4 regions of the Exiguobacterium sp. BRG2 genome follow, and region 1 is predicted to be linked to each of the others. Evidence: riboswitches for the same ligand, from Rfam matches in the RefSeq annotation. Region 1 holds a riboswitch; each other region holds the start of a gene.

Region 1 (7,947 bases):
CGGTAAGACGCGTGGCGTTTGCCCGGCGACGATCGGAACGATTTTCAGCTTCTTCGGATTCTCGACGATCTTATCGACTGAACCGTTACCATCAAAGTCGTCCGGTAACTTGATCAGACCGGCTTCTTGCAGTAACAAGAGGGCGCGTCCCATGTTCGTCGCTTCGTTCGGAACAGCGATTTTTCCGCCAGTTGGAATGTCTTTGACGTCCTTGTATTTATCCGAGTAAATCCCCATCGGTGCGATGACAGTCGTCGCAATCGGCGACAGCTTCAAGTTATGTTCTTTCTTGAAAGCGTTGAAGTAGGAAATCGTCTGGAAGGCATTGGCGTCGATCTCACCCTCAGCCAGTGCCATGTTCGGCTGGACATAATCGGAGAACTTGACGAGTTCGATTTTGATGCCTTCCTTCTCTGCTTTTTTCGCGACATAATCCCAAACTTGTGTGTCTGAACCGCTGACACCGAGCTTGATCGTCTTTTCGTCTTCTCCTGATGCTGCGCACCCGGCAAATAAAATCGTCGTGAGTGTTGCTCCAATTGCTACTGCTTTTTTCATGGCTGAATCGCTCCCTTGATTAATGTCTTCTGATTTTTCGTGCGACGATGTTGCCTGTCGTCTGTAAGCCTTGGACTAAGATGACGAGAATCCCGACCGTGATGATCATGACTTTCGTGTCGAACCGTTGATAGCCGTACGTAATTGCTAAGTCACCCAGTCCACCACCACCAATGGCACCTGCCATCGCCGACGCCCCGATCAAGCCGACCGTCGCGATCGTTAAGTTAAGGATTAGTGAACCGAGTGCTTCCGGCAGAAGGAAGCGGAAAATCGTTTGGAACGGTGTCGCGCCCATCGCTTCTGCTGCCTCAAGGACACCTTTGTCGACTTCAAGTAAGGAACTCTCGATCAGCCGTGCCATATACGGGGCGGCATAAAAGACGAGCGGAACGATGGCGGCTTCTGTTCCGATCGATGTCTGAACGATCAAGCGCGTCAACGGGATGATCGCAACAAGTAAGATGATGAACGGAATCGAGCGGAAAATATTGACGATACTGTTGAAGAACGTGAACAACGGAACATTTTCAAGTAACGCTCCTTTTCGCGTGACGACAAGCAGGATACCGAGTGGTAAGCCGATCAAGGTCGAGAACAAGAGCGAAACGGATACCATCGTCATCGTCTGCAAGAATGCTGTCCAGATATCACTGTAGTTAACTAGCATCAGCGAGCACCTCCTCAACGGTTACCTGCGCCTGATCGATGTAGTGTAACGCTCGTTTCACTTCTGTCGTCTCACCGATCAGTTCAACGAGTAATGTGCCGAACGGCGTATCCTGCAACTCCGTGATGCTACCGTGCAGGATATTGACATCGACGTCGAAGCGTTTTGCGACTTGCGATAAGAGTGGTTGTCCGGTGTGATGTCCAAGGAAGTGAATCTTATAGATTGGATTCGCATTCCGGGACTCGATCAACTGACGAATCGACGCTGGAATCTCGTCATGCATGACGGAGCGAACGAAATTTTTCGCTGTCTCAGTCTGCGGGTTTGAAAAGACATCAAAGACCGTTCCTGACTCGATCAACTTTCCAGCTTCAATGACGGCGACCCGGTCGCAAATCTCCCGGATGACGCCCATCTCGTGGGTGATCAAGAGAATCGTGATCCCGTACTCGGCATTGATCCGTTTTAATAACTGAAGAATATGATGTGTCGTTTGGGGATCAAGTGCTGACGTCGCTTCGTCACATAAAAGGACGGAAGGTTGCGTCGCTAGTGCCCGGGCGATACCAACGCGCTGTTTCTGCCCACCCGACAATTGATCCGGATAATGATCTGCTTTGTCCGCGAGATCGACGAATTCGAGTAACTCCGTCACCCGGCGGCGAATTTCGTCTTTCTTGACGCCTGCGAGAACGAGTGGTTTCGCGACATTCGTAAAGACCGTGTTCGCATTCAACAGATTGAAGTGCTGAAAGATCATCCCGATCCGTTGTTTTGCTTGGCGTAACTTTTTCGGAGACAGTTGCGTTAAATCTTCCCCATCGACCGTCACCGTTCCTGACGTCGGTCGTTCTAACAGATTGACGCAGCGGAGCAGTGAACTTTTTCCGGCACCGCTAAAACCGATGACCCCAAAGATTTCACCTTTTTCGATCGTCAGGTCGACACCGTCGAGCGCTGCAATCGTCTGATCTTTCGTGACGTACGTTTTTTTGACTTGATGAAATGCAATCATTCCGTTTTCCCCCTTCATTCAACAAAAAAGGCCCCTTCTTGAGAAACAAGAAGAGACCTGGATCCGCACAGTGGCAGAATCCACTCCACTCATCTCTCAGACATCTGTCTGATGGAATTGGCACAGTGCTCATAATGAGTCTGTTGCCGAGGTTTCGTAGGGCCAGTCCCTCCACCTCTCTGGATAAGTATTGCGGTATGAAATTCGTATGTGTGTTGTTGTGTTGTTGCTTATGTCGTAAAACTAATTTTTACATTACGGGTCGAACCTTTAAAAGTCAACCAACTTTTCAAAAATAATCCATTTGGCGCATATCGATGGATGAACAAGTTATGAGTTAGCTTACTGAACGGATCATGATTCGTCAAGAACGATTTGACAAGTCATTTTCGGTCGTGCTACCATCGTTTCAATGATTAATCCGACAATTCCAATATGATATTTATCAAGAGTGAACGAGAGACCTGGCTCTATGACTTCACGGCAACCTGCAATCTGTAAGGTGCTCCGACCAGCAAAGCGCGGCTTTGGATGATACGGTGAAAAACTCGTGGGCGTCCAAGCAGTGACGTCGACGAGTTTTTTTCATGAATGGAGGAAAAATAGTAATGATGAACTATCCTGTATTGACTGGTGCTGAAGCATTTTATCTTCAAGGTGGACCGATCGGCATTCTAATCTGTCATGGTTTTAACGCCACTCCGCAGAGTGTCCGGGACGTCGGTGAGGCATTTGCTGCCGAAGGTTTTACCGTCTATGCCCCGCGCTTACGTGGACATGGAACGAACGTCCGCGAGTTTGAACAATCGACTGCTCGATGTTGGAAGCAAAGCCTGCAAGACGGCTATGAACGTTTACAAGAAACATGCGATCAAGTCTTCGTCATCGGTCAATCGATGGGTGCGACGCTTGCGTTGTCGCTCGCTGCTGACGGCATTCCGTTTGCCGGCATCATTACGATCAATGCCGCACTCTCCGTTCCATCCTATGAAGCACTTTCGTTCGAGGACGGTCCACAGTACTTACCGGAAGGGGCACCGGACATTAAGCGAGCAGCCTTCGAAATCATTTATGACCTCGTTCCGAGCCGTTGTGCGTTCGAACTCGTCCGCTTGATGGATGAGACAAAAGGACGCCTCGGATCCATTCTCCTGCCGACATTGATTCTCTACTCGGCGACCGATCACGTCGTTCCGCCGTCGAGCTCGGATTATCTGCACCAGCACATCGGGACGAATGATAAACGAATCTACTGTCTCCTCAACTCGTACCACGTCGCGACCCTCGATCATGATCAGGATTTGATCGTGCGTGAGACGATTCGTTTCATCGAACGCTCGAGTCGTTTCTCACAGGAAACGGGATAAAAAAAACAGCTATTCGTCTTCACTTAGAAGCGAACAGCTGTTACATCAAAGGACGACCATCATCGGTTCGTCTTTTTTGTTTATCCTTTTTGGTGTTGCATCGTTTGGAGCGGCTTCGGCTTTCCTGGCACTTCATGGCAGTGGCGGCACCGTGGCTCATACGATTCTGAAGCGCCGACTAAAATGATCGGATCATCATAGTTCGCTGGTTTTCCATCAATCAAACGTTGTGTCCGGGAAGCCGGATCGCCACATGAGAGACAGATCGCCTGAAGTTTCGTCACAAATTCTGCGCGCGCCAGTAATTCCGGCATCTTGCCAAATGGCTCTGCCCGGAAATCCTGATCGAGTCCTGCACAAATGACGCGTTTTCCGTCTTGCGCAAGTGCTTCGATGACTTGAACGATCTCATCATCAAAGAATTGAACTTCATCAATTCCGACAATTTGTGTTTCTTCCGCTACTGCTGCATAGAGATCACGACTCGTCGCCATTGGAATCGCCACGACGGAATTTCCGATGTGAGAGACGACATGCTCTTCATGGTACCGGTCGTCGATTGCCGGCTTGAATACTTGAACGGGCAGTTTGCCGTACTGTGCCCGTCTGACACGACGAATCAACTCTTCCGATTTCCCGGAAAACATACTACCACAAATTACTTCGATCCAGCCGTACTGATTTATTACATGCATCATCGTCCGACACCGTCCTCTAAAAATAGTCACTTTAACGAGTATAGCTCGAAACGGTATTGAGAAAAAGGGTTGACTTCCGGAAATCAAAATTCATTTTTTCTTTACCTAGAATTTTTGTCCTTTCATTCCAACCTTCATCCATTTCCTGTACACTAAAGAAGAAGATTCTCGCGAAAGAAGGTGTCCCCGATTCATCATCTCTTACATGACATTCTGCACCAATATGGCGCCCTTGGTCTTTCCGTCCTTCTCGCAGGTGGTATCGTGGGATTGCCGGTTCCTGATGAGACCTTGCTCGTCCTGTCCGGTTTTTGGATGCATCAAGGCAATCTACCGCTGTTCGGTACGATTCTTGCCGCTTACGCTGGCAGTTGCATCGGAATGACGATTAGCTACGTGCTGGGCTTAAAACTCGGCATGCCCCTGTTGCATCGCGTCGGACCAAAGATGCGCATCTCAGAAAAACACATTCTCTCCGCTGAAGCCGGATTTCGTCGTTACGGCAAATCGGTCTTGATCATCGGTTACTACATACCTGGTCTTCGCCAACTCTCTGCCTTTTTTGCAGGTGTTTCAAAAATGCCGTTTCGCATTTTTGCGAGTTACGCGTATACAGGTGCTTTGATTTGGGTCAGTGTGTTCTTGGGCGCCGGCTACTTTGTTGGTCGTCATATCTCGTTCCACAAAGTCGTCGACTACATCTTGGCACATCCAGAAGCCATGCCGTACTTGATCGGGATTGTCGGCGGGATTGCTTTCTCGTTCGTCTTAAAGACGTACCTTACGTACCGTTCGCAATTCAGCCTATACAAAAACAGCCTGCTTCCGTAATGGAGGCAGGCTGCTTTTTAAGAACCGGCAAGTAATTACTTGCGGCCGTATTTTTTGTTGAAGCGATCGACACGACCATCTGCCGCGTTGAACTTTTGACGACCTGTATAGAATGGGTGCGAGTCTGAAGACACATCCACACGGATGAGTGGGTACTCGTTACCATCTTCCCAAGTGATCGTTTCGTTCGAAGAACGAGTAGAACCGCTTAAGAATTTGTACTCAGTCGTTGAATCCATAAATACTACTTTGTTGTAGTTAGGGTGAATTCCTTGTTTCATGGTTGATTTCTCTCCTTCCGCCCTGGTCCATTTGCTGAGCCAGAGTAAGTTACCTTCCTATACTAAACGATTTTTTTACGCGTCGCAATAGTTATTTTTCCGTCGTTGCTTCCTTCTTGACGGTACGCGGTTTAGCAGGTGCACGTCGGACCGTCTTCTTCTTTTCTTTCTCAAGTTCAGCAAAAAATTCTTCATTATTTTTCGTGTCGCGAATCTTACGCAGGAACGTATCGACGAACTCGTTCGACTCGTTCATCGTCCGACGAATCGTCCAGAGCGCATCGAGTTGCTCTTTCGGAAGCAAGAGTTCTTCCTTCCGCGTACCTGATTTGCGAATGTCGATTGCCGGGAATATTCGGCGTTCCGACAGCTTACGATCGAGATGTAGCTCCATGTTTCCTGTTCCTTTGAATTCCTCATAGATGACGTCATCCATGCGGGATCCCGTCTCGACGAGTGCCGTCGCAAGAATCGTCAAACTGCCACCATGTTCGATGTTTCGCGCCGCACCAAAGAACCGTTTTGGTTTGTGGAACGCTGCTGGGTCAATCCCCCCTGAAAGCGTCCGTCCGCTTTGCGGCACTGTTAAGTTATACGCACGAGTCAAACGCGTGATCGAATCCATCAAGATGACGACATCTTTTTTATGTTCGACAAGTCGCATCGCCCGTTCAAGGACAAGTTCAGAAATCCGCACATGGTTGTCCGGTGTTTCGTCGAACGTTGAACTGACGACGTCTGCTCCCGGAACTGAACGCTCGATGTCAGTTACTTCCTCTGGTCGCTCATCGATCAATAGAATGATCAGCTCGACATCCGGATGATTCTCTTGAATCGAGTTCGCGATTTCTTTGAGGAGTGACGTCTTCCCTGCTTTTGGTGGTGCGACGATCAAACCGCGTTGTCCAAACCCAACTGGTGCAATCATATCCATGACACGAACCGATAAATGACGCGGCTCTGTCTCAAGACGCATTAAACGATCCGGATAGATCGGTGTCAGCGCCGGGAAGAACAAACGGTTACGCGCTGTATCCGGTGCTTCGCCGTTGACGGCTTCCACACTAAGTAACCCTTGGAAACGTTCGTTTTCCTTCGGTGGGCGTACTTTACCTGTGACGACATCACCATTACGTAGATTGAAGCGTCGGATTTGAGAAGCGGCGATATAGATATCTTCAGAGGATTGGGAATAATTGATAGGGCGAAGGAAGCCGAAGCCACCATCGTTTTGCATTTGTGGATTACCAGGGATGACTTCAAGTACCCCTTCGAGGAAATAAAGACCTGTTGATTCCGCCTGTGCTTTTAGAATCTTGAACATCAACTCACGCTTACGGGCTTCCCGATATTGCGGGACATTCTTCGTCTTTGCGATTTCATATAATTCTTTTAATGTCAGCTGGCTCAATTGAGCCAAAGTATAGGAACGTTCAGGTTTATCTTTTTTATCAGTTGTTGGCATGTTTTTCACCTATTCTTTATAAATTCAACTGCATTCAGCATACTTCCATACATACATCAGGAGGTATGTAATTTCTTTCGTGAACTAAAGGTATCATATTTTTTTAAATTCGTCGTCAACAATCCTTTGCGTTTCTTACTTTGTAATATTCAAGGATATTATTTCAGTTATGTTACAAAAGCATCTATTTTGTCTTCTAACTGAAAAAACGTTTTTAAGGGCGCACATGCTAAGATATTCCTGCAGACAAAATTCTTACACAGTTGTAAGGTTCACTGCTTAATTACACACTTAATGATTTCATCATATAACTTACGGACGCAACACACTACATTAAAACGGAGGAATTCTTAACATGAAACGTTTTCTAGCATCGATCGCGACAGCAGCCTTAGTGGTTTCAGGTTTTACATCAGTGGGTACAGGTAAAGTTGAAGCAGCAACAGTCACGAAAGTCAAGATCACGGACAACGGTCTTCGTGTTCGGACAGCTCCTTCTACGAAAGCAAGCATCGTCGGGAAAGTCAACGCTGGTCAAGTCTTTACATACAAAGGCAAATCAGGCAGCTGGACAAAAATCTCATACGGCGGTAAAACACGTTATGTCTTCTCACAATACACAAAGACATACAAATCATCTTCAAGCGCTAAAAAATCAACAAGCACATCTTCTAAACGGACGAAAATCCTGAACGAAGCAGCAAAACATAAAGGTACACCATACGTATGGGGCGGAACAACGACTCGTGGATTCGACTGCTCTGGTTTCACAAGCTACGTTTACAAGAAAGCGGCTGGTAAAACATTGCCACGTACGTCTTCTTCACAATATTCTTCTTCTAAGAAAGTCCGCGTTTCAAGCGTACAACCAGGAGATCTTGTCTTCTTCTCACATGGTAGCGGCATTCAACACGTCGGGATCGCAACAAGCAAGTCAAGCATGGTTAACTCAGAAACAGGTGGCGTTAAATACTCAAGCTTCAAATCAGGGTACTGGGGTTCACGCCTTGTCGGCGCCGGATCTTACCTATAATTCATCATCTCAAAGCGGTTGAGCAT
Region 2 (7,947 bases), on a different contig from region 1:
CCGCTAGGCGTGTCGTCAAGGGAGGGAGATTGCGATACTGGCATTCACAACTGGCGTAGAAGGACACACTGTCTACACAAAAAATACGTTTATTTTGTGGTAAAACGACGGAAGGAAACATTTGAATCACTCCTTTACATAAAAGAACGTATGTTCTTATTTTGATTTTCTTTGACTATAGCATGGTCTCAAAGTGTCTCAAAATAAAAACTGTTGAAAAAAGGGGAATTTGAACGATTTTCCCTCATATAAAAGGAGTTTGATACACTAAGGGAGAGAAAAAGGGGGAATTTTTATGAAAGAGATCGTTATCCGTTTACCAGAATTACCGAAAACGCTTCAACCAGAGACGTTCGATCAAGTCGAAATCGATGACCCGTATCTGAAAGGGGCGCGTTATGAGAAAGAGTCGATGCCGAGTGAACTGACAGAACGCATCGATGCCTATCAAGTGTGTTTTCAAAATGTCTCGTTCGCGAATCTCACCTTTGACCGTGGTTCGTTCGAAGATATCCGTTTTGAGCAATGTGACTTAACGGGATGTCACTTCCAAGAAACTCGTTTTCACCGCGTGTCCTTCGTCGGATGCCGGATGACGGGTGTTCAGTTCGAAGATTGTACGCTAGACCATTTGACGATTCAGGAAGGACTTGCAGATTACGCACAGTTCATTCGCAGTACGGTCCGTCACCAACACTGGAGCGAAACGACGATGAAAGAAGCACAGTTCTTCGAAGTGAAACCGACCCAGTGGAAACTCGAAGCGGTCCGGCTTACGGGTAGTCAATGGATTGAAACGCCGTTAAAAGGTCTCGACCTCCGGCAGACGGAGCTCTCTGGTATTACGATCGATCCGCGATTTTTACCAGGTGCTGTCATTACGGAAGAGCAAGCAGTTGCCTTTGCTCGCTTGTTAGGTCTTGTCATTCCATAACAAAAAGAAGTCCTGCTTTCGATTGTTACTCGAAAAGCAGGACTTCTTTTCAATGAAGATTACTGTTCTTAAAATGACATCGTTTCGCCATCCTCTGGAATCAAGAAATGGGCAGAAAGGTGGAAGGCGGCTAAAAAGTCAGCAATCATGTCGCGCCGCAGGAGACAGTGATTGACGGACTCGAGGTGCGAGACGATGATCGTTGCTTCCGCTGCTGCTTCGTGTACGGCAAGGAGATCACGCTGCGACATCGTGATCGGTTCTCCCGTCAGGAACTGGGCAGCCCCACTGTTGACGACGATGATATCTGGTGTATGTTGTTCAATCGCATGCGCGACCTCGTCACACCAAATCGTATCACCTGCGATATAAAGCGTCGGTTCGTCCGGATGCGTGAGGACGAGTCCGGAGACATGTCCCATTCGTTCACCGATTTCACCGACACCATGCTGTCCACCTGTTCGATGGACCTGGATATCACCGATCGTCACACCGGAATCGAAGGAAGAGACGTTCGTGAAGCCGGCTTCTCGGATTTGCCGTGCGTCTTCTTCTTGCTGCGCATAGAATGGCAAATGCTTGGGTAGAAATTGTTTTGCAGCATCATCGAAATGATCCGCGTGCAGATGCGTGACGAAGACAGCGTCAGGATCGAGCAGTGTCTTAACATCGACCGGTAAGTCGACGAGTGGATTGGCGACGGCATTCGGCGTTTGACCGAAAGGAGGTAAACTGCCTTTTTCGCCGAGAAACGGATCGATCAGTAAAACTTGATTGGCATACGTGACGACAAGCGTCGCATTACGAATTTGTTGAATATCCATTAGGTTCATCCTCTCTCAATGACTCGGATTGACTATTCCCCGTCTGGCATTCAATGAATCCTATCGTAAGCGTTTCTCCATCGCCATGACGTCGACGTATTCGCCGTTCAAGCGACCTTGTTCCTTAAATGTCCCAACAATCCGGAATCCGGAACGGATGTAGAGCTTTTGTCCGATTTTATTGAACGGGAAGGTAAAGAGAATCAGCTTATGCATCTGATGATCGCGCGCATGTTGTTCGGCAGTTTCTAACAACTGTGTCCCGATCCCTTGTCCGCGATGTGTTCGAGTAATGTAGACGGAAATCTCACCAACTGTCGCATAGACAGGACGCGGGTTATACGGATCAAGAGAAATGAAGCCGAGGACACCTGTCTCATCTTCTGCGACATATCCAGCGTAGCGATGCGTACGCTCTGCATACCACTGGGTCATGAACGATAAATCTTTTCGATCCGTCTCAAGCGTTGCGATTCGGTCTTCGATGCCTTCATTATAAATGGATAGAACAGCGGGTAAGTCATGTTCCGTTACAGGACGAATATGCATGTTGCTCACTCCCCAATCGCTTTTCCCTCATTATATCTGTTACGTGTCGATGTAGTGATATGTTTGTGAGATAAGAAAAAGCGCCGATTCTCCTTATATAGAAGAAATCAACGCTTTTGTCGTTCTTAAGAGACCGTGGATGTCTCGTTCTCGTAAATTGGAACCCAACCATCCGTCGTGACGAAAATTCGAACAGCGACGACTTTCCGATCCTCTTGGAGCGTAAAGTAGTGGCGTGTATTGACAGGAACAGAAATCAAATCACCAGGATTGAGTTCGATGTTATAGTAGCCGACTTCTTCGTCTTTGATCGCGAAGACGCCGTGACCGCTGACGATGAAACGGACTTCATCATCCGTGTGATGATGTTCTTTCTGGAAGTTGACGAGCAACTCGTCAAGGTTCGGTGTCGTATCCGAAAGTGAAATGATATCAGCTGTCTGATATCCACGACGTTCTGATACGTCTTTGATTTCTGGAGCGAACGTATCGAGAATCGTTTGTTTGTCGGCATCCGTCAGTGTGAAGTTCTCGACGAGAGGTGCTGGTAGTTTTGAGACGTCCCATTGTTCGTAAAGAACGCCGCGCGATGCGAGGAAGTCAGCGACTTCCGTTTGATCCGTATACCGTGTGTTTGTTTCTTGGAATAAGACTGTTGCCATGAGATGATTCCTCCTTTTAATAGATAGATTGACGGCATGATTGCAACGTCAACGTATAGTTGAATAAAAACTCGAAGGCTTCGAGGTGTTTCTTTGCTTCAAAGGCGGTCGGTGCCCAGACCGTGATTCCGTGATTGCGAATCAGGACGGCACCGCTGTCCGCTGTGACATATGGCGCAAAAGCAGCAGCGAGTGTCGGGATGTCCGCGTGATTCGGAATGATCGGCACCGTGACCGTCGCATCTTCTTCCCAGTGACCGAGTGCCTTGATGATTTCTTGACCGGAGAAGGTGATACTTCCTTGATCGCCATATAACTCCGAAATCACATTGTTCGCAATCGTATGGACATGCAGGGAACATCCGGCGTTCGTTCGGTTGAACACTTCGACATGGAGCAATGTCTCAGCAGAAGGACGCCCGGATTGCTCACCGATCAATTGACCGGTCGCATCGACATGAACGAAGTCGTCAGGAGTCGTCTGCCGTTTATCTTTTCCGCTTGCCGTCACAAGAAATTCAATCGGAATACCGGACGTCCGAATGGCGAGATTGCCACTCGTACCAGGGAACCAATCGCGCGCCGCAAGCTCTTGTTTGATGGCGCGTAGCTCTTCATACCGTCGCATGAATGTCATGTTGTCACCTCCGCTCGTGTTAAATCATGAACGATATCGTGGAACGTCTCAAACGGTGTATAGGCGATATCGTTCTCTTCACACAACGTGATCAGATAATCACGGGCATAGACACGATCCGCTTGTTTTGCGAGTTCGAAGTCCGTCACCGAGTCGCCGATGACGATGATGACGTCACCGTCTTTACGTAGTGTCCGAGCAACGGACGTTTTACAACAGCCGCACCCGTTCGTGCAATGGGTATCGCAGGCGTTTGGCCAATCGATATGGACGAATGGACCACTAAAATCAGCGACGTTACAGTAAATCTGTTCTTGGTCGAGGAATGGCGCTAAGATTGGTTCGACGAAAAAGTCCATTCCACCGCTGACGATCGAAAAATCGATGCCTTGACGACGACTGTACTGCAGTAACTCCGAAAATCCGTCGCGAATGACTGCACGCTCCAACAAAAAGTCAAGATAGGCTGTTTTTCCGTCAGACGGCAGAAGTGCGAACATTTGCCCGACACCACTCTGAATCGATAACGTCCGGTCGAGTACACCGCGTTTTAACGGTTCGAAGTCACTCGCTGGCGCAAATGCCTGCATGAGTGCGATGATGTTATCCTGTGTCGTCACCGTCCCGTCGAAGTCACAAAGAATCCGTACGGTCATGACTTGATCCCCCAAGCGTCGAGGGCAATTCGTAATTCTTCATGACGCGATGCTGCCGTCGATAGGGATTCATTTGCGAGTGCCGCATCGAGTGCCTGACGGAAAGCAATGACACCAGCCGCAGCACCTTGCGGATGACCATGTACGCCGCCGCCGGCGTTGATGACGGAATCGATCCCGAAGTCTCGTACGAGTTGAGCGACGAGTCCAGGATGAATACCGGCTGAAGGAACCGGGAAGATTGATTTCGTCTGACCGAGACGGGTCGCTTCGACCGCGATACCACGGGCGACATCCTTTGGCAAAGCGACATTGCCGTAAGGAGACGGGAATAGCGTCAAGTCTGCTCCAGCAGCGCGCGGTAATGTGCCGAGTAAGACAGGAGCTGCGACTCCGTGATTCGGGCTAGCGATCAACGCACCGCTATATGCCGGATGATTGAAAATCGGAACGTTGATTTCCGGATCACTTGCCAGTTCGCGTAAGACGTCGAGTCCGTATGTGAAGGTATTCAGCAAGAAAGCAGTCGCTCCAGCATCAATCAATCGCTTGGCTTGATCCTTGAGCGTAAAGACAGGACCGCTGAGTGTGATCGCATATAACGCACGTTTACCGGTCCGTTGGAAGTGAGCATCGATGACCTCACGTCCGATCCGTGCCCGGTCAATCGTTGGTGTCAATGGATTGTCGTATAGGATCTCATCGTCTTTGACGAGATCGATCCCACCAGCGAGTTGTCCTTCGAGTTGATCACGAAGGAACGATAAATCGCGTCCGATGACTCCTTTGAAGATGCTCATTAATAGTGGGCGATCTTCGACACCGATCAAGGAACGGACCCCTTCGATCCCGAACTTTGCACCTGGAAAGTCCGACGTAAATGTATCGGGTAGTAGCAATTCCGTTAATTTGATTTCACCGTCGAGTGAGAGTTTCCCGAAGACGGTCGTCAGAATCGCAGAAAAGTCGCGCGATACGTTATGTTCCGGGTAACGAATCGTGATATATCCTTTGCCATCGCGCTCTTCGGTATGTACGACTTCCCCTTTGAACGAGGCAAGTTGTTGTTGTTCGAGATGATTCAGTTCCGTCCAAGAACCGACTGTCAGACCAAGCGCGAGTTGTTCAGCGCGCTGCTCGAGTCGATCACGGGCAGTCAATTGATAAGTAGCAGTGATATAAGCCATGTCTTTCCTCCTTCAACAAAAAAATGGTCTCTCGTCAGCGACAAGAGACCATGAATGATTCGAACGTGGACTCTTATCTGTCAGCTTAGTAGCTGCAAGAATTAGCACCGTGCCAAAAGGTCGGTTGCTGCGACATCGTAGGGCTTGTCCCTCCGTCTGCTCTTGATAAGAATTGGATGAAATTGTGAAATCTAATTGCAATTTTTACATGAGAATCGCCACTTGTCAAACTATTTTTAGAAAATTTATTTTTTTGAAAATACTCTTTCTATAGATGACTTAAAAATGATATCCGTTTCTGCTTGATTTCGATTTGACAGCGAGGAAGTCGATTGCGTAAGATTCAAATCAATATCACACACGACAACTACATACGACTCTTATCGCGAGTTGGCAGAGGGAATTGGCCCGATGACGCCGCAGCAACCGACCACTGGGCACGGTGCTACATCCAACAGACGTTTCGTCTGAGAGATAAGAGGACGCAGTGACTTTTCTGCGCCTCTTTTCGATGACGAAAAGAGGCGCTTTTTCGTGTATCACATAGGGGGAAACTGAGATGACATATAAAGCATTCACAGAACAGGACGCGATTGATTGTGTTCGGACATTAGGACTGATCGGCGATGGAGCCGTCGAAGCAGAAGAGATTGGCGACGGGAACCTCAACCTCGTCTTTCGGATTCGAGAAGGCGAACATCGCTTGATTTTAAAACAAGCATTACCATATGCGAAGGTCGTCGGGGAGAGCTGGCCGTTATCGCTCGAACGAGCGTGGATCGAGCAATCCGCACTCCGTGAATTCGCACGGCATGCCGTACCGTTCGTGCCACGTGTTTTTCATGCTAGTCATGAAGAGGCATATACGGTCATGGAAGATCTTTCACATCTGACGATCGTTCGAAGTGGTTTACTCGCAGGTGAACAGTATCCGTTGCTTGCGGAACATATCGGTTCTTATCTCGCTCGGACGTTATTCCATACATCGGACTTTGCGCTTGGTCCGGTTGAAAAAAAACGTATCGCCCGAACGTACTACAATCCGGACTTGTGCGACATCACGGAAAAATTAATCTTCACGGATCCGTTCCATGACGCGGAGACGAACGAGATTGAAGCCGGGCTTGAAGAAGAGGTGGCACGTCTATGGGCGGACGATGAGTTGAAACGCGAAGTCGCAAAACTCGAAGCGCTTTTCATCACGAAAGGAGATGCGTTGCTACACGGCGATCTACATACAGGAAGCATCTTTGCTTCGGCAACGGAAACGAAAGTCATCGATCCAGAATTCGCCTTTTATGGTCCATTCGGATTTGATGTCGGACAGTTCATCGCCCACTTATTCTTTGCAGCATACCCGGATTATTCAGCACTTCGTGATGCCCGGATTCGCGACATCGATACGTTTTGGCTGACGTTCGCTTCGACGTTCCGTGCGTTATGGGAACGGGAAGCCGTCGAACCGTTCCAGGCATCAGGACTCGTCGATGATGTACTGAGCACGATCTTGCAGGATGCCCTTGGCTTTGCCGGTTGCGAATTGATTCGGCGGACGATTGGTCTTGCACCGGTCGCTGATTTAGAATCAATCGATTCAACGACGGAACGCTTAGAGCGGAAACGTCACGCTCTTCGTCTAGGATCGGCGTTAATCAAACGCCGTACAGAATGCCGAACATTTGATGATTTACGAAACTTTGACGTAACGGAGGAACTCAGCCGATGACTACATTCGTTCAAAGTATCCGTTACGAAGATCGTGTCTTGACGATTCTCGATCAGACACGTCTACCGCAAGAAGAGCACTATGAAGTCATTACTGATCTTGCGCAAGCGATTGAGGCGATTAAACAACTGCGCGTTCGAGGCGCACCTGCGATTAGCTTATTCGGTGGATTCGTGCTCGTTCAAGAAGCATACCGGTTTGAAGCGTCGCTACCGGTCTACAAGCAAGCCTTGCTTGAGACATCAGCGACGTTACTCGCGACACGACCGACGGCCGTCAATTTGCGAAATGTCCTCAATCAGTTGAATCCAATCATTCAAGACGGGGCGTCGGTAGAAGAGATTCGCGAACGGTTGGAAAAACGGACGGTCGCCTTATACGACCAGGATGCGCAGACGTCACGTCAAATCGGGATTCATGCACTGGAATTGTTCCAGTCAGGCGACCGGATCCTAACGATTTGTAATGCTGGATCGATTGCGACCGCTGCTTATGGAACGGCACTTGCGCCGTTCTACATCGCAAAAGAACGCGGCATTGAATTATCCGTTTTTGCGAGTGAGACGCGACCGTTACTGCAGGGAGCACGATTGACGACATGGGAGCTGCAACGTGCCGGCATCGATGTCACGTTAATTACGGACAACATGGTCGCCCATACGCTGAAAGAAAAACAGATCGATGCGATCATCGTCGGTGCTGACCGCATTACACGAAACGGAGATACGGCGAATAAGATCGGGACGTTCCAATTGGCATTGCTCGCGCAAGC
Region 3 (7,947 bases), on a different contig from region 1:
GTACTTCTTGTGGCATGAGCCCTTTTGCGACAGCTGTATCGTAGATGTTCTCGAGTTGATCAACAGCGTTCATGTCACCGAAGACGGCGATGACAGCAGAAGACGTTTCGACTTGGACTTGGTTGAATTTCGCGAGTGGTGCAAGTGTCGCTTTGCCTTCTTCGCTATCGATGACGAGGAAACGCCATGGTTGCATGTTGACAGAAGAAGGTGCGAGTGTTGCTTCTTCAAGAATTTGTGTCATTTCTTCTTTTGAGATCTTCACGTCTGTATCGTAGTTACGAATCGAACGGCGTCCTTTGACGATTTCCATGAAGTCTGTTTGAGTTTGCGTTGCCATATTAAAGCGACTCCTCTTTTAATTTAGGTAATGTTTCGGCGTTCGCTTCGATGCGTTGAATCATCTCAGCTAACGTCCGTTGTTCTTCAGCAGAGAATCCTTCGAGTAAGTTCTCGAGGAACTCCTCTTTTTGTTCGCGTAATCGTGCAATGCGCGTCGCCCCTTGTTCCGTTAAGGAAACAAGAATCACCCGATTGTCAGCGGCTGAACGCTCGCGAGCAATCATCCCTGTCGATTCCAGGTGTTTGAGGTGACGGGTCACCGCCGCGTGATCGACATTGACGCGTTTTTGCAATTCTTTTTGACTGATCGTTTGATCGACTTGTAGTTGAGCAAGTAGGTCCATTCGCGTCTGACTGAAACCATCCGTACAGAGATCGAATTTTTGAGCAATCGTCTTATTGACGGAGACGAGTGCATAGATCAAACGTCCTTTTTCGGTGCAGGAAATACTCAATCCATCACATCCTTCCCTTCGTTCGAAGAAACCTTTGACGTATCAAAGATTGATATGTAAACGAATATAACGTGTTTATTTTGATGACGCAACTTATCTGCTTCTGACATAAAAAAAGATATCATTCACGCGGAATGATATCGAGTCAGGCGACTTAGCTAATTTGGCGTTCAGACGCTGGAAGTCCTTTTGCATCAATTGCTGCAATGATCCGGCGGAAATAGAACAACCAAAATTGCAGGAACGGTCCGATCAGGAAAATCGAGAGGATCGTACCGAAGAAAACAGGTCCTCCAAGCAACCAACCGATGCCGCATGCCGTGACTTCCATGATCGTCCGCATCAGACGAATTGACGTTCCGAAGCGCTCTGCAAGTGTCAGCGTCAACCCATCACGTGGACCGGCCCCGTATCCAATAGCGACATACAGACCAGCGCCCATCCCAATGATGAAGATACCGAAAATCAGCCAGAGCGTATTCAACCAGATCGACTCAAAAGAAGGTAAGAGATGAGAACCAAGAACAAGATTCATGAAGACACCGACGAAAATCGCGTTGACGAGCGTTCCGATTTGCGGTGTGACGCGGTCTAACGCGTACTTCACGAAAACGAGTAATAGACCGACAAGCAAGATGATCGTTCCGACGGATAGCGGCGTCTTCTTTTGGAGACCAAGATGTAATACATCCCACGTCGAGACACCGAGTTCAGCCGTGATCATCATCGATGAGCCGAGAGCGAGTAAAAATAAACCGAGTAGGAAGAGTCCCCACTTTAACGTAGCGCGTAATAACCAGGAAGCACGATGACGCGTCATGTCTAACACCTCATTTCTTAAAAATAATTGATTCGTTAACTGTATCATGAGGAAAGTAGAAGAAGAAAGACGAAATTTTCCGTTTTTTCCATCTTAAGAAGGAGGGGAAGGTCGAAAGAGAAACGTATACTGAAGAAAAAAGGAGATGACAGGATGAAAGCGATCCGGCACCTGATTCGTTTTACATACATAGAAGCCGTCTGTTGCGTCTTTCCCGTCATGATTTTCGCAGCGCTTGCTCTTTCACGTTATCTTCCTGCTGAACCGATCGCGCGATACGATCTCCTGTTGCTATGGTGTCTTCTCGTCCAAATCGTCTTACTTGTCACGCGTTATGAAACGCTGGAAGAGTTCAAACTGATCTTACTCTTTCACGTGATTGGTCTAGCACTTGAACTGTTCAAAGTGAACGTTGGGTCTTGGAGTTATCCGGAACAGGCTCTAACGAAAGTGGCTGGTGTTCCCTTGTATGCAGGATTCATGTATGCAAGTGTCGCAAGTTATGTCTGTCAAGCGTTCCGAAGATTTCATTTACGCTTCACAGCATTTCCACCGCCTTGGCTTGCGATCAGCGTAGGCAGTCTCGTCTATCTCAACTTCTTCACCCACCATTGGATCTTCGATGCACGCTGGCTATTGATGGTCCTCGTCGTCCTTGTCTTCTATAAGTCATGGGTTCATTTTACGATCGAGCAGACGATCTACCGGATGCCGCTCGTCCTATCCTTTTTACTGATTGCCTTTTTCATTTGGATCGCGGAGAACATCGTGACGTTCTTTAAAGGCTGGGTCTATCCGCATCAGGAAGGAGGCTGGGCAGTCGTTGATCTTGGAAAATTGTCTTCTTGGTTCCTGCTTGTGATCATCACGGTTTTGATCGTCATCGTCGCGAAATACAAGCGTCAGGATCCGGCTGTGGAGATATATCAGCGTACATAGACGAAAAACATGACATTTCGTTTGCGATGAAGCGCTTCGATGTTCAACGTTCGTTCTAACATGTGGACGACAACTTGAGCGTGCTTGGCTCAACCAGCAACGAGACGGGAAATTATTGAAAAAAGAGTGAAACATTAGAAATTTTAAGCCGTAGAGTAAGGTGAGAACTTATTTTTCAAGGAGGACCTTACTCATGTCATCTCAATTAAAGAAAGCAGCGAAGGAGTCGCTCAGCGGTCGTTGGGGATTTGCAGTCCTAGCTTTTCTGCTGTTTAGTATTATTCAGGGTGTTCCTAATTTATTTGGATCGGATATCGATGAGCCGTCTAGTAGTATAGATCTCGTTGTATCATTGGTGTCGATTTTATTGATTCCAGTAGGAGTCGGTTGGACATGGATTGCCATGTCGATTGCTCGTGGCGAAGAAACGAAAGTGACGGATTTGTTTGAGCCATATGGTATGTTCCTGAAAGTGGTGGGGCTGGCCATTGTTCAGTTCATCTTTATCGCGCTCTGGACGTTACTCTTAATCATCCCTGGTATCATCAAGTCATTCTCTTACTTGTTGACGTTCTACATCCTTCGAGATGAACCATCGATCGGTATCCTCGAGGCCATCACGCGTTCACGCCAACTCATGGATGGTCACAAGATGGAAGCATTCTTACTCTTCCTATCATTCATTGGTTGGGCATTACTTGTAATCGTTACACTTGGTCTTGCTGTCCTATGGGTCGGACCATACTTCAGTGTCACGCTTGCCAAATTCTACGATCGTATTCGTGGGGAGCAAGCACCAGAGCCAACATCAGATTTCGTCGCACCATATTAATCCGGAATCCCGACACTACGTCGGGATTTTTCTTTGAAATAAATCCGATAGGAAAAGACGGTTTAATGGTTGCTTTAGTTCAATGAATTCTGTACGATGAATGCAACACATCTTATCTAGAGAAGTCGAGGGACTGGCCCGAAGACACTTCAGCAACCCCGCTATGGCGGAAGGTGCTACTTCCAGGAAGGAATACCTTCTGAAGATAAGAGCGGACAGGACAAGATACCGTCGCTCTTTTCGAACTTCGAAAAGAGCGTTTTTTTATGATAAGGGGGACGATGGAGTGGAGTATGGTTTTTGGTTACCGATTTTTGGGGGATGGTTACGTAACGTCGAGGATGAACAGATGCCAGCAACATTCGATTATGCGAAACAAGTCGCACAAACAGCTGAACGCATCGGCTTCTCGACGACGTTGATTGCGGAATTGAACTTGAACGATATCAAAGGCATCAAGGAACCGAGTCTTGAGGCATGGACAACGGCAGCGGCGATTGCTGCAACAACAGAACGCCTTGAGATCATGACAGCGGTTCGTCCCGGGTTCCATAATCCAGCGACGACGGCGAAGATGGCGGCAAACATCGATCAGTTGAGTGGAGGGCGATTTACGCTCAATGTCGTCTCAGCCTGGTGGGCAGAAGAAGCAAAACAATACAACGGTATTTTTACTGCACATGATGAGCGCTATGCCCGGACGGAAGAGTTCGTCACGGTCATGAAAGGACTATGGGCAGATGCGTCACCGTACAGCTTCTTCGGTCATCACTACACGATCGAACAGGCAGAACTCCATCCGAAACCCGTCCAGCGTCAGGGGATTAAGCTCTACGCTGGTGGAGAGAGTGAAGCCGGAAAACGGACGATCGTCGAACATTGTGATGCCTACGTCATGCATGGAGGCACTGTTGAAGAAGTAGCTCATAAAATCAATGATATGAAAGTACGCCGGGAAGCGACGGGACACGCACCGCTTGAGAGCTTCGGTCTTGCTGCCTACATCATTTGTCGGGATACGGAAGAAGAAGCGCTTCTTGAGTGGCAACGCATCACGGACGTTAAGGAAGACAGCGCCGGTTATGCCGGTTATCAAGATTTCATCAGTAAATCGCAACTCGAACAACAGGTCGAACGAAATGATTATTCCGTCTCGAACCGTGGTCTGCGACCGAACTTGATCGGAACACCAGAACAGATTGCCGAACGGATTCTAGCGTTCGAAGCCGTTGGTGTCACTTTGCTCTTGTTACAATTCTCACCACAACTTGAAGAAATGGAACGCTTTGCCCGTGACGTAATGCCACTGGTCGAAGCGAAACGAAAGGTAGGTCAACAATCATGACAAAAATTCATATTCTCCACGAAAACCAAGAATGGACGGATCATCTCATCAAACGTCTCGAAGAACTCAAGTTGCCGTACGAGCAGTGGCACTTAAATGAAGGAATCGTACCGTTAGATGAACTGCCGCCAGAAGGTGTCTTTTACAGTCGTATGAGTGCGTCTTCGCATACGCGGGGGCATCGTTACGCGCCGGAGTTGACGGAAGGGGTCCTCGCTTGGTTAGAAGAGCATGACCGGACCGTCTTTAACGGAACGCGTGCGCTTCGTCTTGAAGTCAGCAAAGTCAATCAATACACGGCGTTGCGGAAGGCTGGGATTCGTGTACCGAAGACGACGGCTGCCGTCGGACGCGATCAAATCGTACAAGCAGCAAAAGAGATCGGTGTTTCGTCATTCATCACGAAACACAACCGTGCAGGGAAAGGTCTCGGCGTCCAGTTATTCCATTCGATTGAAGCACTTGAAGCTTATCTCGACGGTCCGACATTCGACGAACCAGTCGATGGCATCACGTTGATTCAAGAGTATATTCAAGCACCAGAACCGTACATCACACGTTGTGAGTTCGTAGGTGGAAAGTTCGTCTACGCGGTTCGAGTCGATACATCAGAAGGTTTTGAGCTTTGCCCAGCGGATGCATGTGTGATCGACGACTTGTTCTGCCCAGTTGGTGAAGAAGCGCCACAAACACCGATGAAGTTCCAAATCGTTGAAGGCTTCGATGACCCGATCATCCAAAAGTATGAAGCATTCCTCCAAGCGAACCAAATCGCGGTCGCAGGCATCGAGTTCATTAAGGATGCGTCAGGTACGATCTATACGTATGACGTCAATACGAATACGAACTATAATTCGGATGCCGAGGCAGCTGCAGGACGCTACGGCATGCTCGAACTAGCGAAGTTCCTCGGTGCAGCCCTTGAAACAAGCACAGTAAAATAAGAATCTGCTCCCGCCCTGTCACCGGACGTTACAAGACCGGATGACAGGGTATTTCTATAGAAAAGGGGGCGGATCTATGATTACGTGGAGAGAAGAACGACAGCTCGATATCCCGATTGAGGAAGCATGGCACTTGTTTGATCACACGCGATTGCAGCGTTTGATTCCAAACGTCGTCCAGCACGAGGTGATTGAACGAAAACCGGGTGTCGTCGGTTCGACGTATCGTCAAACATACATGCAGGGTAATCGACTCGAAACCTATATCGTGACCGATTTAGCCTATACGAACGAGCCTGACTTCAAGCAAAATACGATTGGATTCACATTGGCTAAAATATTCAAGATCGAGATGACGTTTACGCTCAAACCACTTGGACACGATCGTTGTCTGTTGATTTATACAGGAAAAAATGAAGGAGTGAACTTCGTTGGGAAAAGTCTCTTGTCACTCGGTGGCGAACGAGAAAACGAGAAAATTGTTCAAGGCTTGTTGCAACGTGTCGAAGAAGAGGCAGCGAAACAAAAGAAGAACAATGCATGAAAAAACGTATTCCCGCACTGGGAAATCCGTTTTTTCATATCTTATCGATTCGTATACGATTTATGATCACTCGGTAAAACGGATAGGCAGTCGACACCTTGATAACGTTCTCGTTTTCTATCGCTGGATCGAGCGATTTTGGATTATCAAAATGCTTAGTTACCAACTACTATTTTTAAGTATAAATACGGTTATTAAATTTTCATTCAATCCAAAGATTATATCGTTACGATAGTAGACGCAAACGAGAAATCTGTGAATCATTTTGCATCTCATTCAGTGGTCGAAACCGAACAGCTCGTAATTCTTGTTGATTAAGCGATAGTTCAGGATCGATCCCGAGTCGAGGTCCAGGACTATCTAAGGCACGGCGAACGAGAAAACATGTCTCTGTTCCTTGATCCATTGAAATCTCGTAAAGTTTCCGTTCGACCGTGACGTGAAGATGCGTTTCTTCTAACACTTCTCGCATGATGGCTTGCTCTTTTATTTCACCATTCGCGACACCTCCGCCGGGTAACGTCCAAAATGTCCGGGAAGGGGTATGTAATTCGACCATTAGGATCTGTTGCTCTTCAATCAACGCAGCGCATACCCGATGTCGCATATCGCATTCCTCCTTCAACAGGTTCAAAAAAAAAGACCGAAACGACAGTTCCGGTCTCTTTTAAAATCATTGTGCGTATAACGCTGTTAATTGCTGTTGAATCGTATCGTTGTTCAAATACTCATCGTATGTCGTTTCTTTATCGACGATACCGTTTGGCGTCAACTCGATGATGCGGTTCGCGATCGTTTCGACGAACTGGTGGTCATGCGAGCTGAAGAGCATTGCGCCTTTATAAGCGATCAAACCATCGTTGAGTGCTGTGATCGATTCGAGATCCAAGTGGTTCGTTGGATCGTCGAGTACAAGGACGTTAGCACCACTGAGCATCGCTTTTGAAAGCATACAACGGACTTTTTCGCCCCCGGATAAGACAGATGCTTTTTTCATGACTTCTTCTCCAGAGAAGAGCATCCGACCGAGGAATCCACGGAGGAACGTATCACTCTCATCTGCCGGTGAATACTGACGGAGCCAATCGAGGATCGTCTTATCCGAGCCTTCGAAGAATTCCGAGTTATCTTTCGGCAAGTATGACTGGGAAGTCGTGACGCCCCATTTGAACGTACCGCTATCCGGTTCCATCTCACCCATAAGGATTTTGAATAGTGTCGTGATCGCGATATCGCTTTGGCTGATGAACGCGACTTTATCCGTCTTGTTCAACGAGAAGCGGACGTTATCAAGGACTTTGACGCCATCGATCGTCTTCGAGATGCCGTCGACCATCAAGAGATCATTTCCGATTTCACGTTCCGGTGTGAAGCCGACGAACGGATAACGGCGTGACGATGGACGAATGTCGTCGAGTGTGATTTTATCAAGCAATTTCTTCCGTGACGTCGCTTGTTTCGCTTTTGAGGCGTTTGAGCTGAAACGTGCGATGAAGGCTTGAAGTTCTTTAATCTTCTCTTCTTTTTTCTTGTTTTGGTCACTTGCCATACGCGAAGCAAGCTGACTTGATTCATACCAGAAATCATAGTTTCCGATATACAGTTGGATCTTACCGTAATCAAGATCCGCCATGTGCGTACAGACGTTGTTCAAGAAGTGACGGTCGTGGGAAATGACGATGACCGTGTTCTCGAATCCGATCAAGAATTCTTCAAGCCATTTGAC
Region 4 (7,947 bases), 210 kb from region 1:
CATTATCGATGTCTGGAGAACGGTAACATGGATTTAACCAGACGATATCGACACCAAGCGATGCGATGTAATCTAGCTTGTCGATGACACCTCGCAAATCACCGATGCCGTCCCCATTCGAATCCTTAAAACTGCGCCAATAGACTTGATAGACGACTGCTTCTTTCCAGCTAGCTCGCTTCATCTCCTCACTCCTCTCCCTACTCTCTATTCCCGCTCCACATATCTGTACCTGTTTATTGGACGATTTTTTTGAATTTCAAAAAAGTTCTTTTCTTTTGACTGAATATTCGTTATCCTTGACGACAATACTACGAAGGAGGCACACATCCATGAAACATTTCGCTCCATCCATCGCCATCGATCGGCTTCCTGCTCCCGTTTTCGCTGAACTTGCGAACCGGATCGGTGCTGTGAAAGCTGCCGGGCATGATGTCATTACCCTTGGTCAAGGAACACCCGATCAAACGACGCCCGTACATATTCTCGACGCCTTGAAACAGGCGATCGATGAGCCAACAAACCTTCAATATCCACCATTTCGTGGACATGATTTTCTAAAGCAAGCCGTCGCGAGCTTTTATGCGAACGAATTCGGCGTCACGATCGATCCGGCAACCGAGGTCGCAATTCTTCTCGGTAGTAAAGCCGGAATCGTCGCCTTACCACAAACGATCGTCAATCCTGGAGAAGGTGTCATCGTCCCGGATCCGGGGTACCCGGATTACCTGTCTGGAGCAGCACTTGCTGGCGCTTACCCGATTACGCTTCCATTGCTTGAGAAAAATAACTTCCTGCCGGATTACGATTTACTTGATACGACAGATGTCGAGCGCGCCCGGATGTTGTTCCTCAATTACCCGAGTAATCCGACAGGTGCGACAGCGACAGCAGAAGCCTTCGAACAGACCGTTACCTTCGCGGATGCCCATGATATTTGTGTCGTCCATGATTTAGCCTACGGTGGCATCAGCTTTGATGGTCCCACACGAAGCTTCTTGCAGACGGAAGGGGCGAAGGAGGTCGGAATCGAGTTGTTCTCACTCTCGAAACGCTTCAACATGTCTGGCTTCCGAATCGCTTTCGCGATCGGAAATCCGTCCGTCATCTCAAGCATCGAGACGTATCAGGAACATCTCTACGTCAGTGCCTTCACACCGATCCAACATGCAGCGACCGTCGCTCTGACGAGTGACCAGACATGTGTCCGCGAGTTAAGTAGTCTGTACGAAACACGACGCGATGCGTTGTTCGCGAAACTCGATGCGATTGGCTGGAGTGGACCACGTCCGGGCGGTTCCTTCTTCGTCTGGCTTCCTGTTCCTGAAGGTTACACGTCCCAAAGCTTCACCGATCACCTGCTTGACGAAGCACACGTCGCTGTAACCCCTGGATCCTTCTTCGGCGAATACGGCGAAGGCTACGTCCGGATCAGCTTGATTGCTGACGTCGAACGTCTAGAAGAAGCCGTCGATCGAATCGGAACGCTCAACCTGTTCCGGACACCTGTTGCAGAATAATTCTGAAAAAACATTTGACAGATGGGAATCATTTCCGTTAAAGTAAATCCCAACAGCATAACTACTTATCGAGAGCGACCGAGGGATTAGGCCCAACGACGTCCGGCAACCACCTATCAGGAACGGTGCCACATCCTACAGAATGGATTCATTCTGAGAGATAAGTTACGAAATCTTACACTTTCGTCGCTTTTTCTGGTTGCTCTGCTACTAGGAAAAAGCGACTTTTTTTGTATGAGGAGATGAGCAGATGATTGAATTCAAACAGATTACGAAACGGTTCGTCCGAGACCGGACCCCGATTTTTGCATTACGAGATGTCGATTTGACGATTCAAAAAGGAGAAATTTTTGGGATCATCGGTGAATCCGGTGCCGGTAAGAGTACGTTGCTTCGTCTGATCAACGGTCTCGAGCATCCGACACAAGGAACGGTAAAGGTCGACGGTGTCTCGCTCGGCGGGATGTCAAAAGCAGATTTGCGTCAACTTCGCTTGCGGACAGGAATGATCTTTCAGCATTTCCAATTGATCCAGTCGCGTAATGTCGCAGATAACATTGCTTTTGCACTGAAGGCTGCCGGCGTCAAACGAGCAGATTTTCCGGAACGGATCCGTGAACTCGTCTCGCTCGTCGGACTCGAAGGATTCGAGACGAACTTCCCGAGTCAGTTGAGCGGCGGACAGAAACAGCGCGTTGGGATTGCCCGGGCACTCGCGAATGATCCAACCGTCTTGTTATGTGACGAAGCGACCTCTGCCCTTGATCCGGTCACGACGCTGCAGATTTTAGATTTGTTGAAAGATTTGAATGAACGACTCGGATTGACGATCGTCCTCATCACGCATGAGATCGATGTCGTCAAACAGATTTGCCATCGTGTCGCGGTCATGTCTCAAGGGGAAGTCGTCGAAGTTGCCTCTACATACGATTTGTTCAGTCAAGCCAAACATCCGGTGACACAACATTACGTCGACACGGCACTCCAGATCGAGCTACCGGAACGCATCTTGCAAGCGACACCGGGAAAGATCATCCGCCTACAGTTCACGGGCGAGAAGACCGGTGAAAGTACGTTGTCGGAAGCCATCCGTCGATACGATATCTCGGTCAGCATCCTGCACGGAAAAGTCGATTACATCCAAGACGTCGCTTTTGGTGTCCTAATCGTCAGCTTGACGGGATCCTCCGATCAAATCGCACCTGCTCTCGACTGGCTTGCGGCGGAACTTCATACGCTCGAGGTGATTCAGGATGTGGCTTGATCGTATACAAACGATGTTACCAGAGTTGTTGAAGGCACTTGGTGAGACGGCGTGGATGGTTGGCATTTCGCTTGCCTTCGCATTGGTCGTCGGGATTCCACTCGGGATTCTCCTGTTCGTCACCGACCGCGGTTTATTCTTTCAAAACATTGCCATCCGACGTGTCCTTGACTTCGTCGTCAACATCGTCCGGTCCTTGCCGTTCATCATCTTGCTTGTTGCCCTCATTCCATTAACGAAATTTTTGCTTGATAATACGATTGGTCCGACAGCAGCATCCGTCAGCCTCAGTGTCGCAGCGATTCCGTTTCTCGCACGACTCGTCGAAACATCACTGCGTGAGATTCCACCTGGTTTGATCGAAGCAGCGGAAGCGTGCGGTGCGAAACCATTACGGATCATCGTCAGTATCCTTTTACCAGAAGCACTCCCTGGCATCATTCAGGGCATCACGCTAACGACGATCAGTTTGATCGGCTTCTCGGCAATGGCTGGGATCGTCGGCGGCGGAGGTGTCGGTGACCTCGCGATCCGCTTCGGCTATTATCGCTATGATAATCTCATCATGATCGTGACGATCGTCGTCCTCATCGTCATCGTCCAGAGCATTCAAGCACTTGGCAATCAACTGGCGCGAAAAACAGACAAGCGCTAATCATACATATAAAGGGAGAGTTGAATCATGAAAAAACGATATGCCTTTTTAGCGACAGCCTTACTTGGTGCAGGAATCCTCGCAGGATGCGGAGACAGCAGTGCTGATGAAAAAGACAAGACGATCAAGATTGGGGCGACAAGCGGCCCTTATAGCGACATGGTCAAACAAGCGATTCAACCGCAACTCGAAAAGAAAGGCTATAAAGTCGAAATCGTCGAATTCAGCGATTATATCCAACCGAACATCGCACTCGGTAGCGGCAATATCGATGCTAACTTATTCCAACACTCGATTTACCTGAAGACGTTCTCTAAAGAAAAGAAGCTCGACCTTAAAGGACTCATCACTGTCCCGACGGCACCGATGGGACTATATAGTAAGACGGCGAAGACACTTGACGACGTCAAGACGGGTGCTGAAGTCGCGACGCCGAATGATCCGACGAACCAGGCACGCGCGCTGAACCTCTTGGCAGAACAAGGCTGGATCGAACTGAAGCCAGATGTCGATCCACTGACTGTTTCAGAGAAAGATATCGTTAAGAATCCGAAGAAACTCGTCATTAAACCACTCGAGGCGGCTCAACTACCACGCGCCGTCGAAAGCGTCGATATCTCAGCCGTTCCAGGGAACTTCGCTTTGGCTGCGAAATTCGATTTACTCGATGCGTTAGCACTTGAGACGATGGACGAACAATACCGGAACCTCATTGCTGTCCAAACGAAAGATGCAGACTCACAAGTCGCAAAAGACCTGAAGACAGCTGTCGAATCCGATGCATTCAACACAGTCATCGAAAAATCATTCAAAGGTTTCAGCAAGCCTGAATGGGCAAACTGATAAAAAACAACCGGATTCCAAAGAGACAATCTCTTTGAAATCCGGTTGTTTTGTGTTAGAACCGATACCACATCAGCTCTTCATCATGATAGGTATCATCGACTTTCAGCGCCCGTGGTTCGATCGCGTATGATTCAAAACCAAGTGATCGATACAACGCTTTAGCAGCTTCATTCGTCCGGACGACCGAGAGATGGACTTGCTCGATCACAGGATGCTGCTTTAATGTACGTAATGCCTCTTCTACGAGTTGCCGTCCGACCTGTTGTTTTCGGGCGCGTGGTGTGACGTACATCGCGAATAAATTCGCTCGATGTCGCATCTTGACCGGATCGGAGCAGACAATCGTGACGACACCGACGAGCTCTCCTTCATGAAACGCACCGAACGTCGCTGCTTGTTCACTTTGAAAACGCATAGCGTACTGGTCGACCGGCCGATCTTTTTCTGCATCATAATCAGAACCGAATGCTTCCGGATGATTCTGCAACGCTTCTAATCGTAACGCTTTATAAATTACTGCATCTTCTGGATTCAATCGACGGATTTCCAAACTCCCCACCCCCTACCTTTAGTATAGAACAAACAATCTCATGAAAAAGAGGACGATATCGCATGATATGTCCTCTTTTTCATCTATTCAGGGTGTTCGGAAATTAATCGTGAAGTACGGTGCGTTGTCACGAAATGCCACACCAACATCCGCTTGTTTGTACTCTTTTTTCAAAATATTTTCTCGGTGTCCTTGTGAATTCATTAGGCCCCAATGCGCCGCAAAGACGTTCGGATACCCCATCGAGAGGTTTTCGCCAGCATAGCTGAACGTGATTCCTCCGCGTTTCATCCGGTCGAACGGATCACGACCTTGTGGATCTGTATGCGAGAAGAAATTATGTTTCGCCATGTTTTCGCTGTGACCACGGGTGACCGGCTTCAATGCTGTGTACGGTGCTAACGGATTCAACTTATAATCAGCGCGTTCCCAGTTCATCAAGCGAAGCATCAGTTTCTCATCCGTCGTCCGTAGCGCATTTGACGATGTACCGTAGAAGCCTTTTTTCTTCGCTTCGACGTCTTTCGGAATCGCAAGTGTCGCTTTGACTTTATTGCCGTCATGTTGATCGAAAAAGTACGTCACATAGTTGCCTTTCTTCTCATAAACGGCGGCATGGTCCAGATTCAACATGTAGTTTGTGTTGCCTTTACGATAGGACTTCACTGCGGACCACCCCTTTTTCTTCAAGGAGGATTCCGTATCCTTATTCAATACTGCACCTTGTGTCGTCACACCGTTTTTGAAACGATATTTGCCGTAGTCCTTACCATCCTTCGTTAAGGCGACGAATTCTTCCGTTGAAGTCCGTCTGACTTCCCAGTCATATCCGGGATACTCACTGCTATATCGATCAATCAGCTTGCCGCCACTTTTCGGGTAATCGGCTTCTGCCTGTTCCATTGGAATGTTTTCGTAGCCGAAAAAGGCTACCGCTGCTACTCCGATGATCAACCATTTTTTCATGTCGTCGTTTCGCCTCCTTTAATCTCATTACCTTTATTTTAAAAGAAATTGTTCCCCCCGAACAGTCATCGGCTCTCATTTGTCTAAATCACATCTTCCGTCCACAAACCTGACACATTTCATGAGAACGCTCTTCCTTTAGTGAAATGCTTTCTTTTAAACGATTCTTGAAAACATTTAGTACAGAGACTAAAGTATATTCCCCTTTTCTTAAAATGTGTGAACATTCTTTTATTTCATTCTCAGCGAATTTTGGTTGCTCTCCTAATCTTGACTCGGTATCATTAAAATTCGTAAGCCAAACTTTCAATGCTTTTCCAAATAACATAATGATATGAAGGAGCTGACCTATGGTTTTACTGTATTTCATTTATGAATCCATTGCCTTTTTACCCATTCAACAATACTTATTCTCCGGCTGGATGATCCTTGTCGCCTTGACTGTATCCTTTAGCTTAGCCAATGCCCACGAAGATGTTCGTCTCAATCAACGACTTGGATTTGAAATACTCGTTCCAGGTTCCGGTATGTTGCTCTCAAAACAATTCATTCCTGGTCTCGCTATCATTCTATTATTGATCATCATTCACTTCACGTATATGTTCCGTGCCATCCCGTTACCCGTTGCCTTAATTTCCACACTCTCGATCAGTACACTCTCACTTCTTTTACTCTTTATCCCAGCACGCAAAAAAGCGGACCGTTAAGTCCGCTTTTTTTGATTTTATTGGTATTTCGTTGTTTCAGCTAGTTTGTATTTGTTCGACAATTCAAGCCAGATCGTTTTGCCTTTGATTGTCTTCACTTGAATATATGGACGCCCTTGAGACACGCGAAGTGCGAGCAATTCACCTTGTTGATCGGCGTGTGTTTCACTGGCTTTATCCCAGTTGCGACCCAATTTACGTTCAATGAAGATATGCTTCCCTTTTTGAACAGCACGCCAGATGCCGATTTCTGCTTTTCCTTTGACCGGTACTGCCGTTTGTGCACCTTGAATCGAGATGATCGCTGGATCGTGGTCACTCGCGCTACCGTCTGCTTCCATGTAATCCGAGTTGATGTTGACGATATCTGACGATGTATACGACTTCAAGTTATTCGAAATTAAGATATGGTCGAGCACTTGCGCATTTCCGTTGTAGACGTATGAGTAACGCTCAGATTTCGGAAGATCATCGACTGTATTCCAGAGATTTTTCCCTTTCAGGATGTCTAACGTTTCTGAGAACTGGAAGTCGTTGAGGTCACCAAGAACGACGACATTCGAATCTTTGACTTCCGTCTTCAATTCAGAGACGAAGTTTTGGACGATGTTCGCAATCGCATGACGCTGGACCTCACTCTTACGAACGACCGGTTGGTTTTTACCGAAGTCAGCTCCATCGCCACCTTTTGAGTTGAAGTGGTTGACGATGACATGATATGAATCACCATTGAAGAGGAATTCCGCGACGAGCGGTTTCCGCGAACTCGCGAAGTTCGGATCCGTCGGCTGAATGCGACCCGGGTTTTTCGTCAGCTTGCCATTTTCAACTGCCACGGCTTCCGTCGCTCCACCTTTTTCTCCTGGTGCGAGTGATACACGTGCTGGATTGTAGAGGAACCCGACACGGATGTTTCCGCCTGGTTGCCCGCCGTCCTTTTTATCTTCTGGTGCGATGTCCGTATACGCATACCGGACACCTGTTTTTGCTTCAATCGCTGCGATCAATGTCTCAAATGATTTCGAAGCGTCGACTGTGCCGCTATCCGTTGCGCCGTCGTTATCCTGCATCTCTGTCAAACCAACGATGTCTGGTGTCTTCAGGAATGTCGCGATGCCTTCCGAGACACGATCAACTTTTCCAGCATCCGCTGTCGACGCGAAGTTCTCGACATTGTATGAAGCGACAGTCAGGCGTGATTCACCCGTTTCGATGTTCGTCGGTTGACGTTCCACTTCGCTCGTAACGAGTTTCGGAAGGTCTGCTGCTTTTGCGAGTACTTTGTAAGCCGAATAGTTGTAGCTCATGACACCCTCAATCGTTCCATCGAATGTGTCTCCGGCTTTCGCACGATACGATGAACTTCCCATCTCGACGAACAAGCGCTCCGGATTGACGTTGTCCTTCGTCAGAATCGGTGTGCCACGTTTCGTATAGAC

The links. Region 1 has a riboswitch for S-adenosylmethionine ahead of Q9R23_RS07735 (methionine ABC transporter ATP-binding protein). Riboswitches for the same ligand answer to the same signal wherever they lie in the genome.
Region 2: linked by a shared signal. The riboswitch ahead of Q9R23_RS15395 (2,3-diketo-5-methylthiopentyl-1-phosphate enolase) and the one ahead of Q9R23_RS07735 (methionine ABC transporter ATP-binding protein) in region 1 are both predicted to bind S-adenosylmethionine.
Region 3: linked by a shared signal. The riboswitch ahead of Q9R23_RS10015 (LLM class flavin-dependent oxidoreductase) and the one ahead of Q9R23_RS07735 (methionine ABC transporter ATP-binding protein) in region 1 are both predicted to bind S-adenosylmethionine.
Region 4: linked by a shared signal. The riboswitch ahead of Q9R23_RS06790 (methionine ABC transporter ATP-binding protein) and the one ahead of Q9R23_RS07735 (methionine ABC transporter ATP-binding protein) in region 1 are both predicted to bind S-adenosylmethionine.

The regions. Positions count from the first base shown of each region.
Region 1 covers NZ_JAUZUW010000004.1:225,552-233,498, forward strand. Annotated here, with positions in the region: gene Q9R23_RS07725 (MetQ/NlpA family ABC transporter substrate-binding protein) at 1-558, opposite strand, end outside; gene Q9R23_RS07730 (methionine ABC transporter permease) at 578-1,228, opposite strand; gene Q9R23_RS07735 (methionine ABC transporter ATP-binding protein) at 1,218-2,246, opposite strand; SAM riboswitch class I at 2,333-2,436, opposite strand; SAM riboswitch class I at 2,686-2,787, shown strand; gene Q9R23_RS07740 (alpha/beta hydrolase) at 2,855-3,613, shown strand; gene Q9R23_RS07745 (thymidine kinase) at 3,694-4,308, opposite strand; gene Q9R23_RS07750 (DedA family protein) at 4,492-5,142, shown strand; gene Q9R23_RS07755 (type B 50S ribosomal protein L31) at 5,178-5,423, opposite strand; gene rho (transcription termination factor Rho) at 5,515-6,888, opposite strand; gene Q9R23_RS07765 (C40 family peptidase) at 7,244-7,921, shown strand.
Region 2 covers NZ_JAUZUW010000017.1:2,389-10,335, forward strand. Annotated here, with positions in the region: gene Q9R23_RS15360 (Y-family DNA polymerase) at 1-121, opposite strand, end outside; gene Q9R23_RS15365 (pentapeptide repeat-containing protein) at 296-934, shown strand; gene Q9R23_RS15370 (MBL fold metallo-hydrolase) at 1,003-1,758, opposite strand; gene Q9R23_RS15375 (arsinothricin resistance N-acetyltransferase ArsN1 family A) at 1,819-2,307, opposite strand; gene Q9R23_RS15380 (1,2-dihydroxy-3-keto-5-methylthiopentene dioxygenase) at 2,433-2,969, opposite strand; gene Q9R23_RS15385 (methylthioribulose 1-phosphate dehydratase) at 2,986-3,606, opposite strand; gene Q9R23_RS15390 (2-hydroxy-3-keto-5-methylthiopentenyl-1-phosphate phosphatase) at 3,603-4,262, opposite strand; gene Q9R23_RS15395 (2,3-diketo-5-methylthiopentyl-1-phosphate enolase) at 4,259-5,449, opposite strand; SAM riboswitch class I at 5,520-5,621, opposite strand; SAM riboswitch class I at 5,827-5,930, shown strand; gene mtnK (S-methyl-5-thioribose kinase) at 6,009-7,175, shown strand; gene mtnA (S-methyl-5-thioribose-1-phosphate isomerase) at 7,172-7,947, shown strand, end outside.
Region 3 covers NZ_JAUZUW010000006.1:136,641-144,587, reverse strand. Annotated here, with positions in the region: gene Q9R23_RS10040 (nitroreductase family protein) at 1-340, opposite strand, end outside; gene Q9R23_RS10035 (MarR family winged helix-turn-helix transcriptional regulator) at 342-797, opposite strand; gene Q9R23_RS10030 (YczE/YyaS/YitT family protein) at 952-1,617, opposite strand; gene Q9R23_RS10025 (DUF817 domain-containing protein) at 1,771-2,556, shown strand; gene Q9R23_RS10020 (DUF975 family protein) at 2,750-3,388, shown strand; SAM riboswitch class I at 3,498-3,600, shown strand; gene Q9R23_RS10015 (LLM class flavin-dependent oxidoreductase) at 3,675-4,733, shown strand; gene Q9R23_RS10010 (ATP-grasp domain-containing protein) at 4,730-5,677, shown strand; gene Q9R23_RS10005 (SRPBCC family protein) at 5,754-6,221, shown strand; gene Q9R23_RS10000 (NUDIX domain-containing protein) at 6,448-6,828, opposite strand; gene Q9R23_RS09995 (ABC-F family ATP-binding cassette domain-containing protein) at 6,895-7,947, opposite strand, start outside.
Region 4 covers NZ_JAUZUW010000004.1:17,302-25,248, forward strand. Annotated here, with positions in the region: gene Q9R23_RS06780 (alpha-glucosidase) at 1-184, opposite strand, end outside; gene Q9R23_RS06785 (aminotransferase class I/II-fold pyridoxal phosphate-dependent enzyme) at 333-1,520, shown strand; SAM riboswitch class I at 1,583-1,687, shown strand; gene Q9R23_RS06790 (methionine ABC transporter ATP-binding protein) at 1,771-2,784, shown strand; gene Q9R23_RS06795 (methionine ABC transporter permease) at 2,774-3,439, shown strand; gene Q9R23_RS06800 (MetQ/NlpA family ABC transporter substrate-binding protein) at 3,467-4,282, shown strand; gene Q9R23_RS06805 (GNAT family N-acetyltransferase) at 4,338-4,835, opposite strand; gene Q9R23_RS06810 (CAP domain-containing protein) at 4,923-5,801, opposite strand; gene Q9R23_RS06815 (hypothetical protein) at 6,152-6,508, shown strand; gene Q9R23_RS06820 (FN3 associated domain-containing protein) at 6,526-7,947, opposite strand, start outside.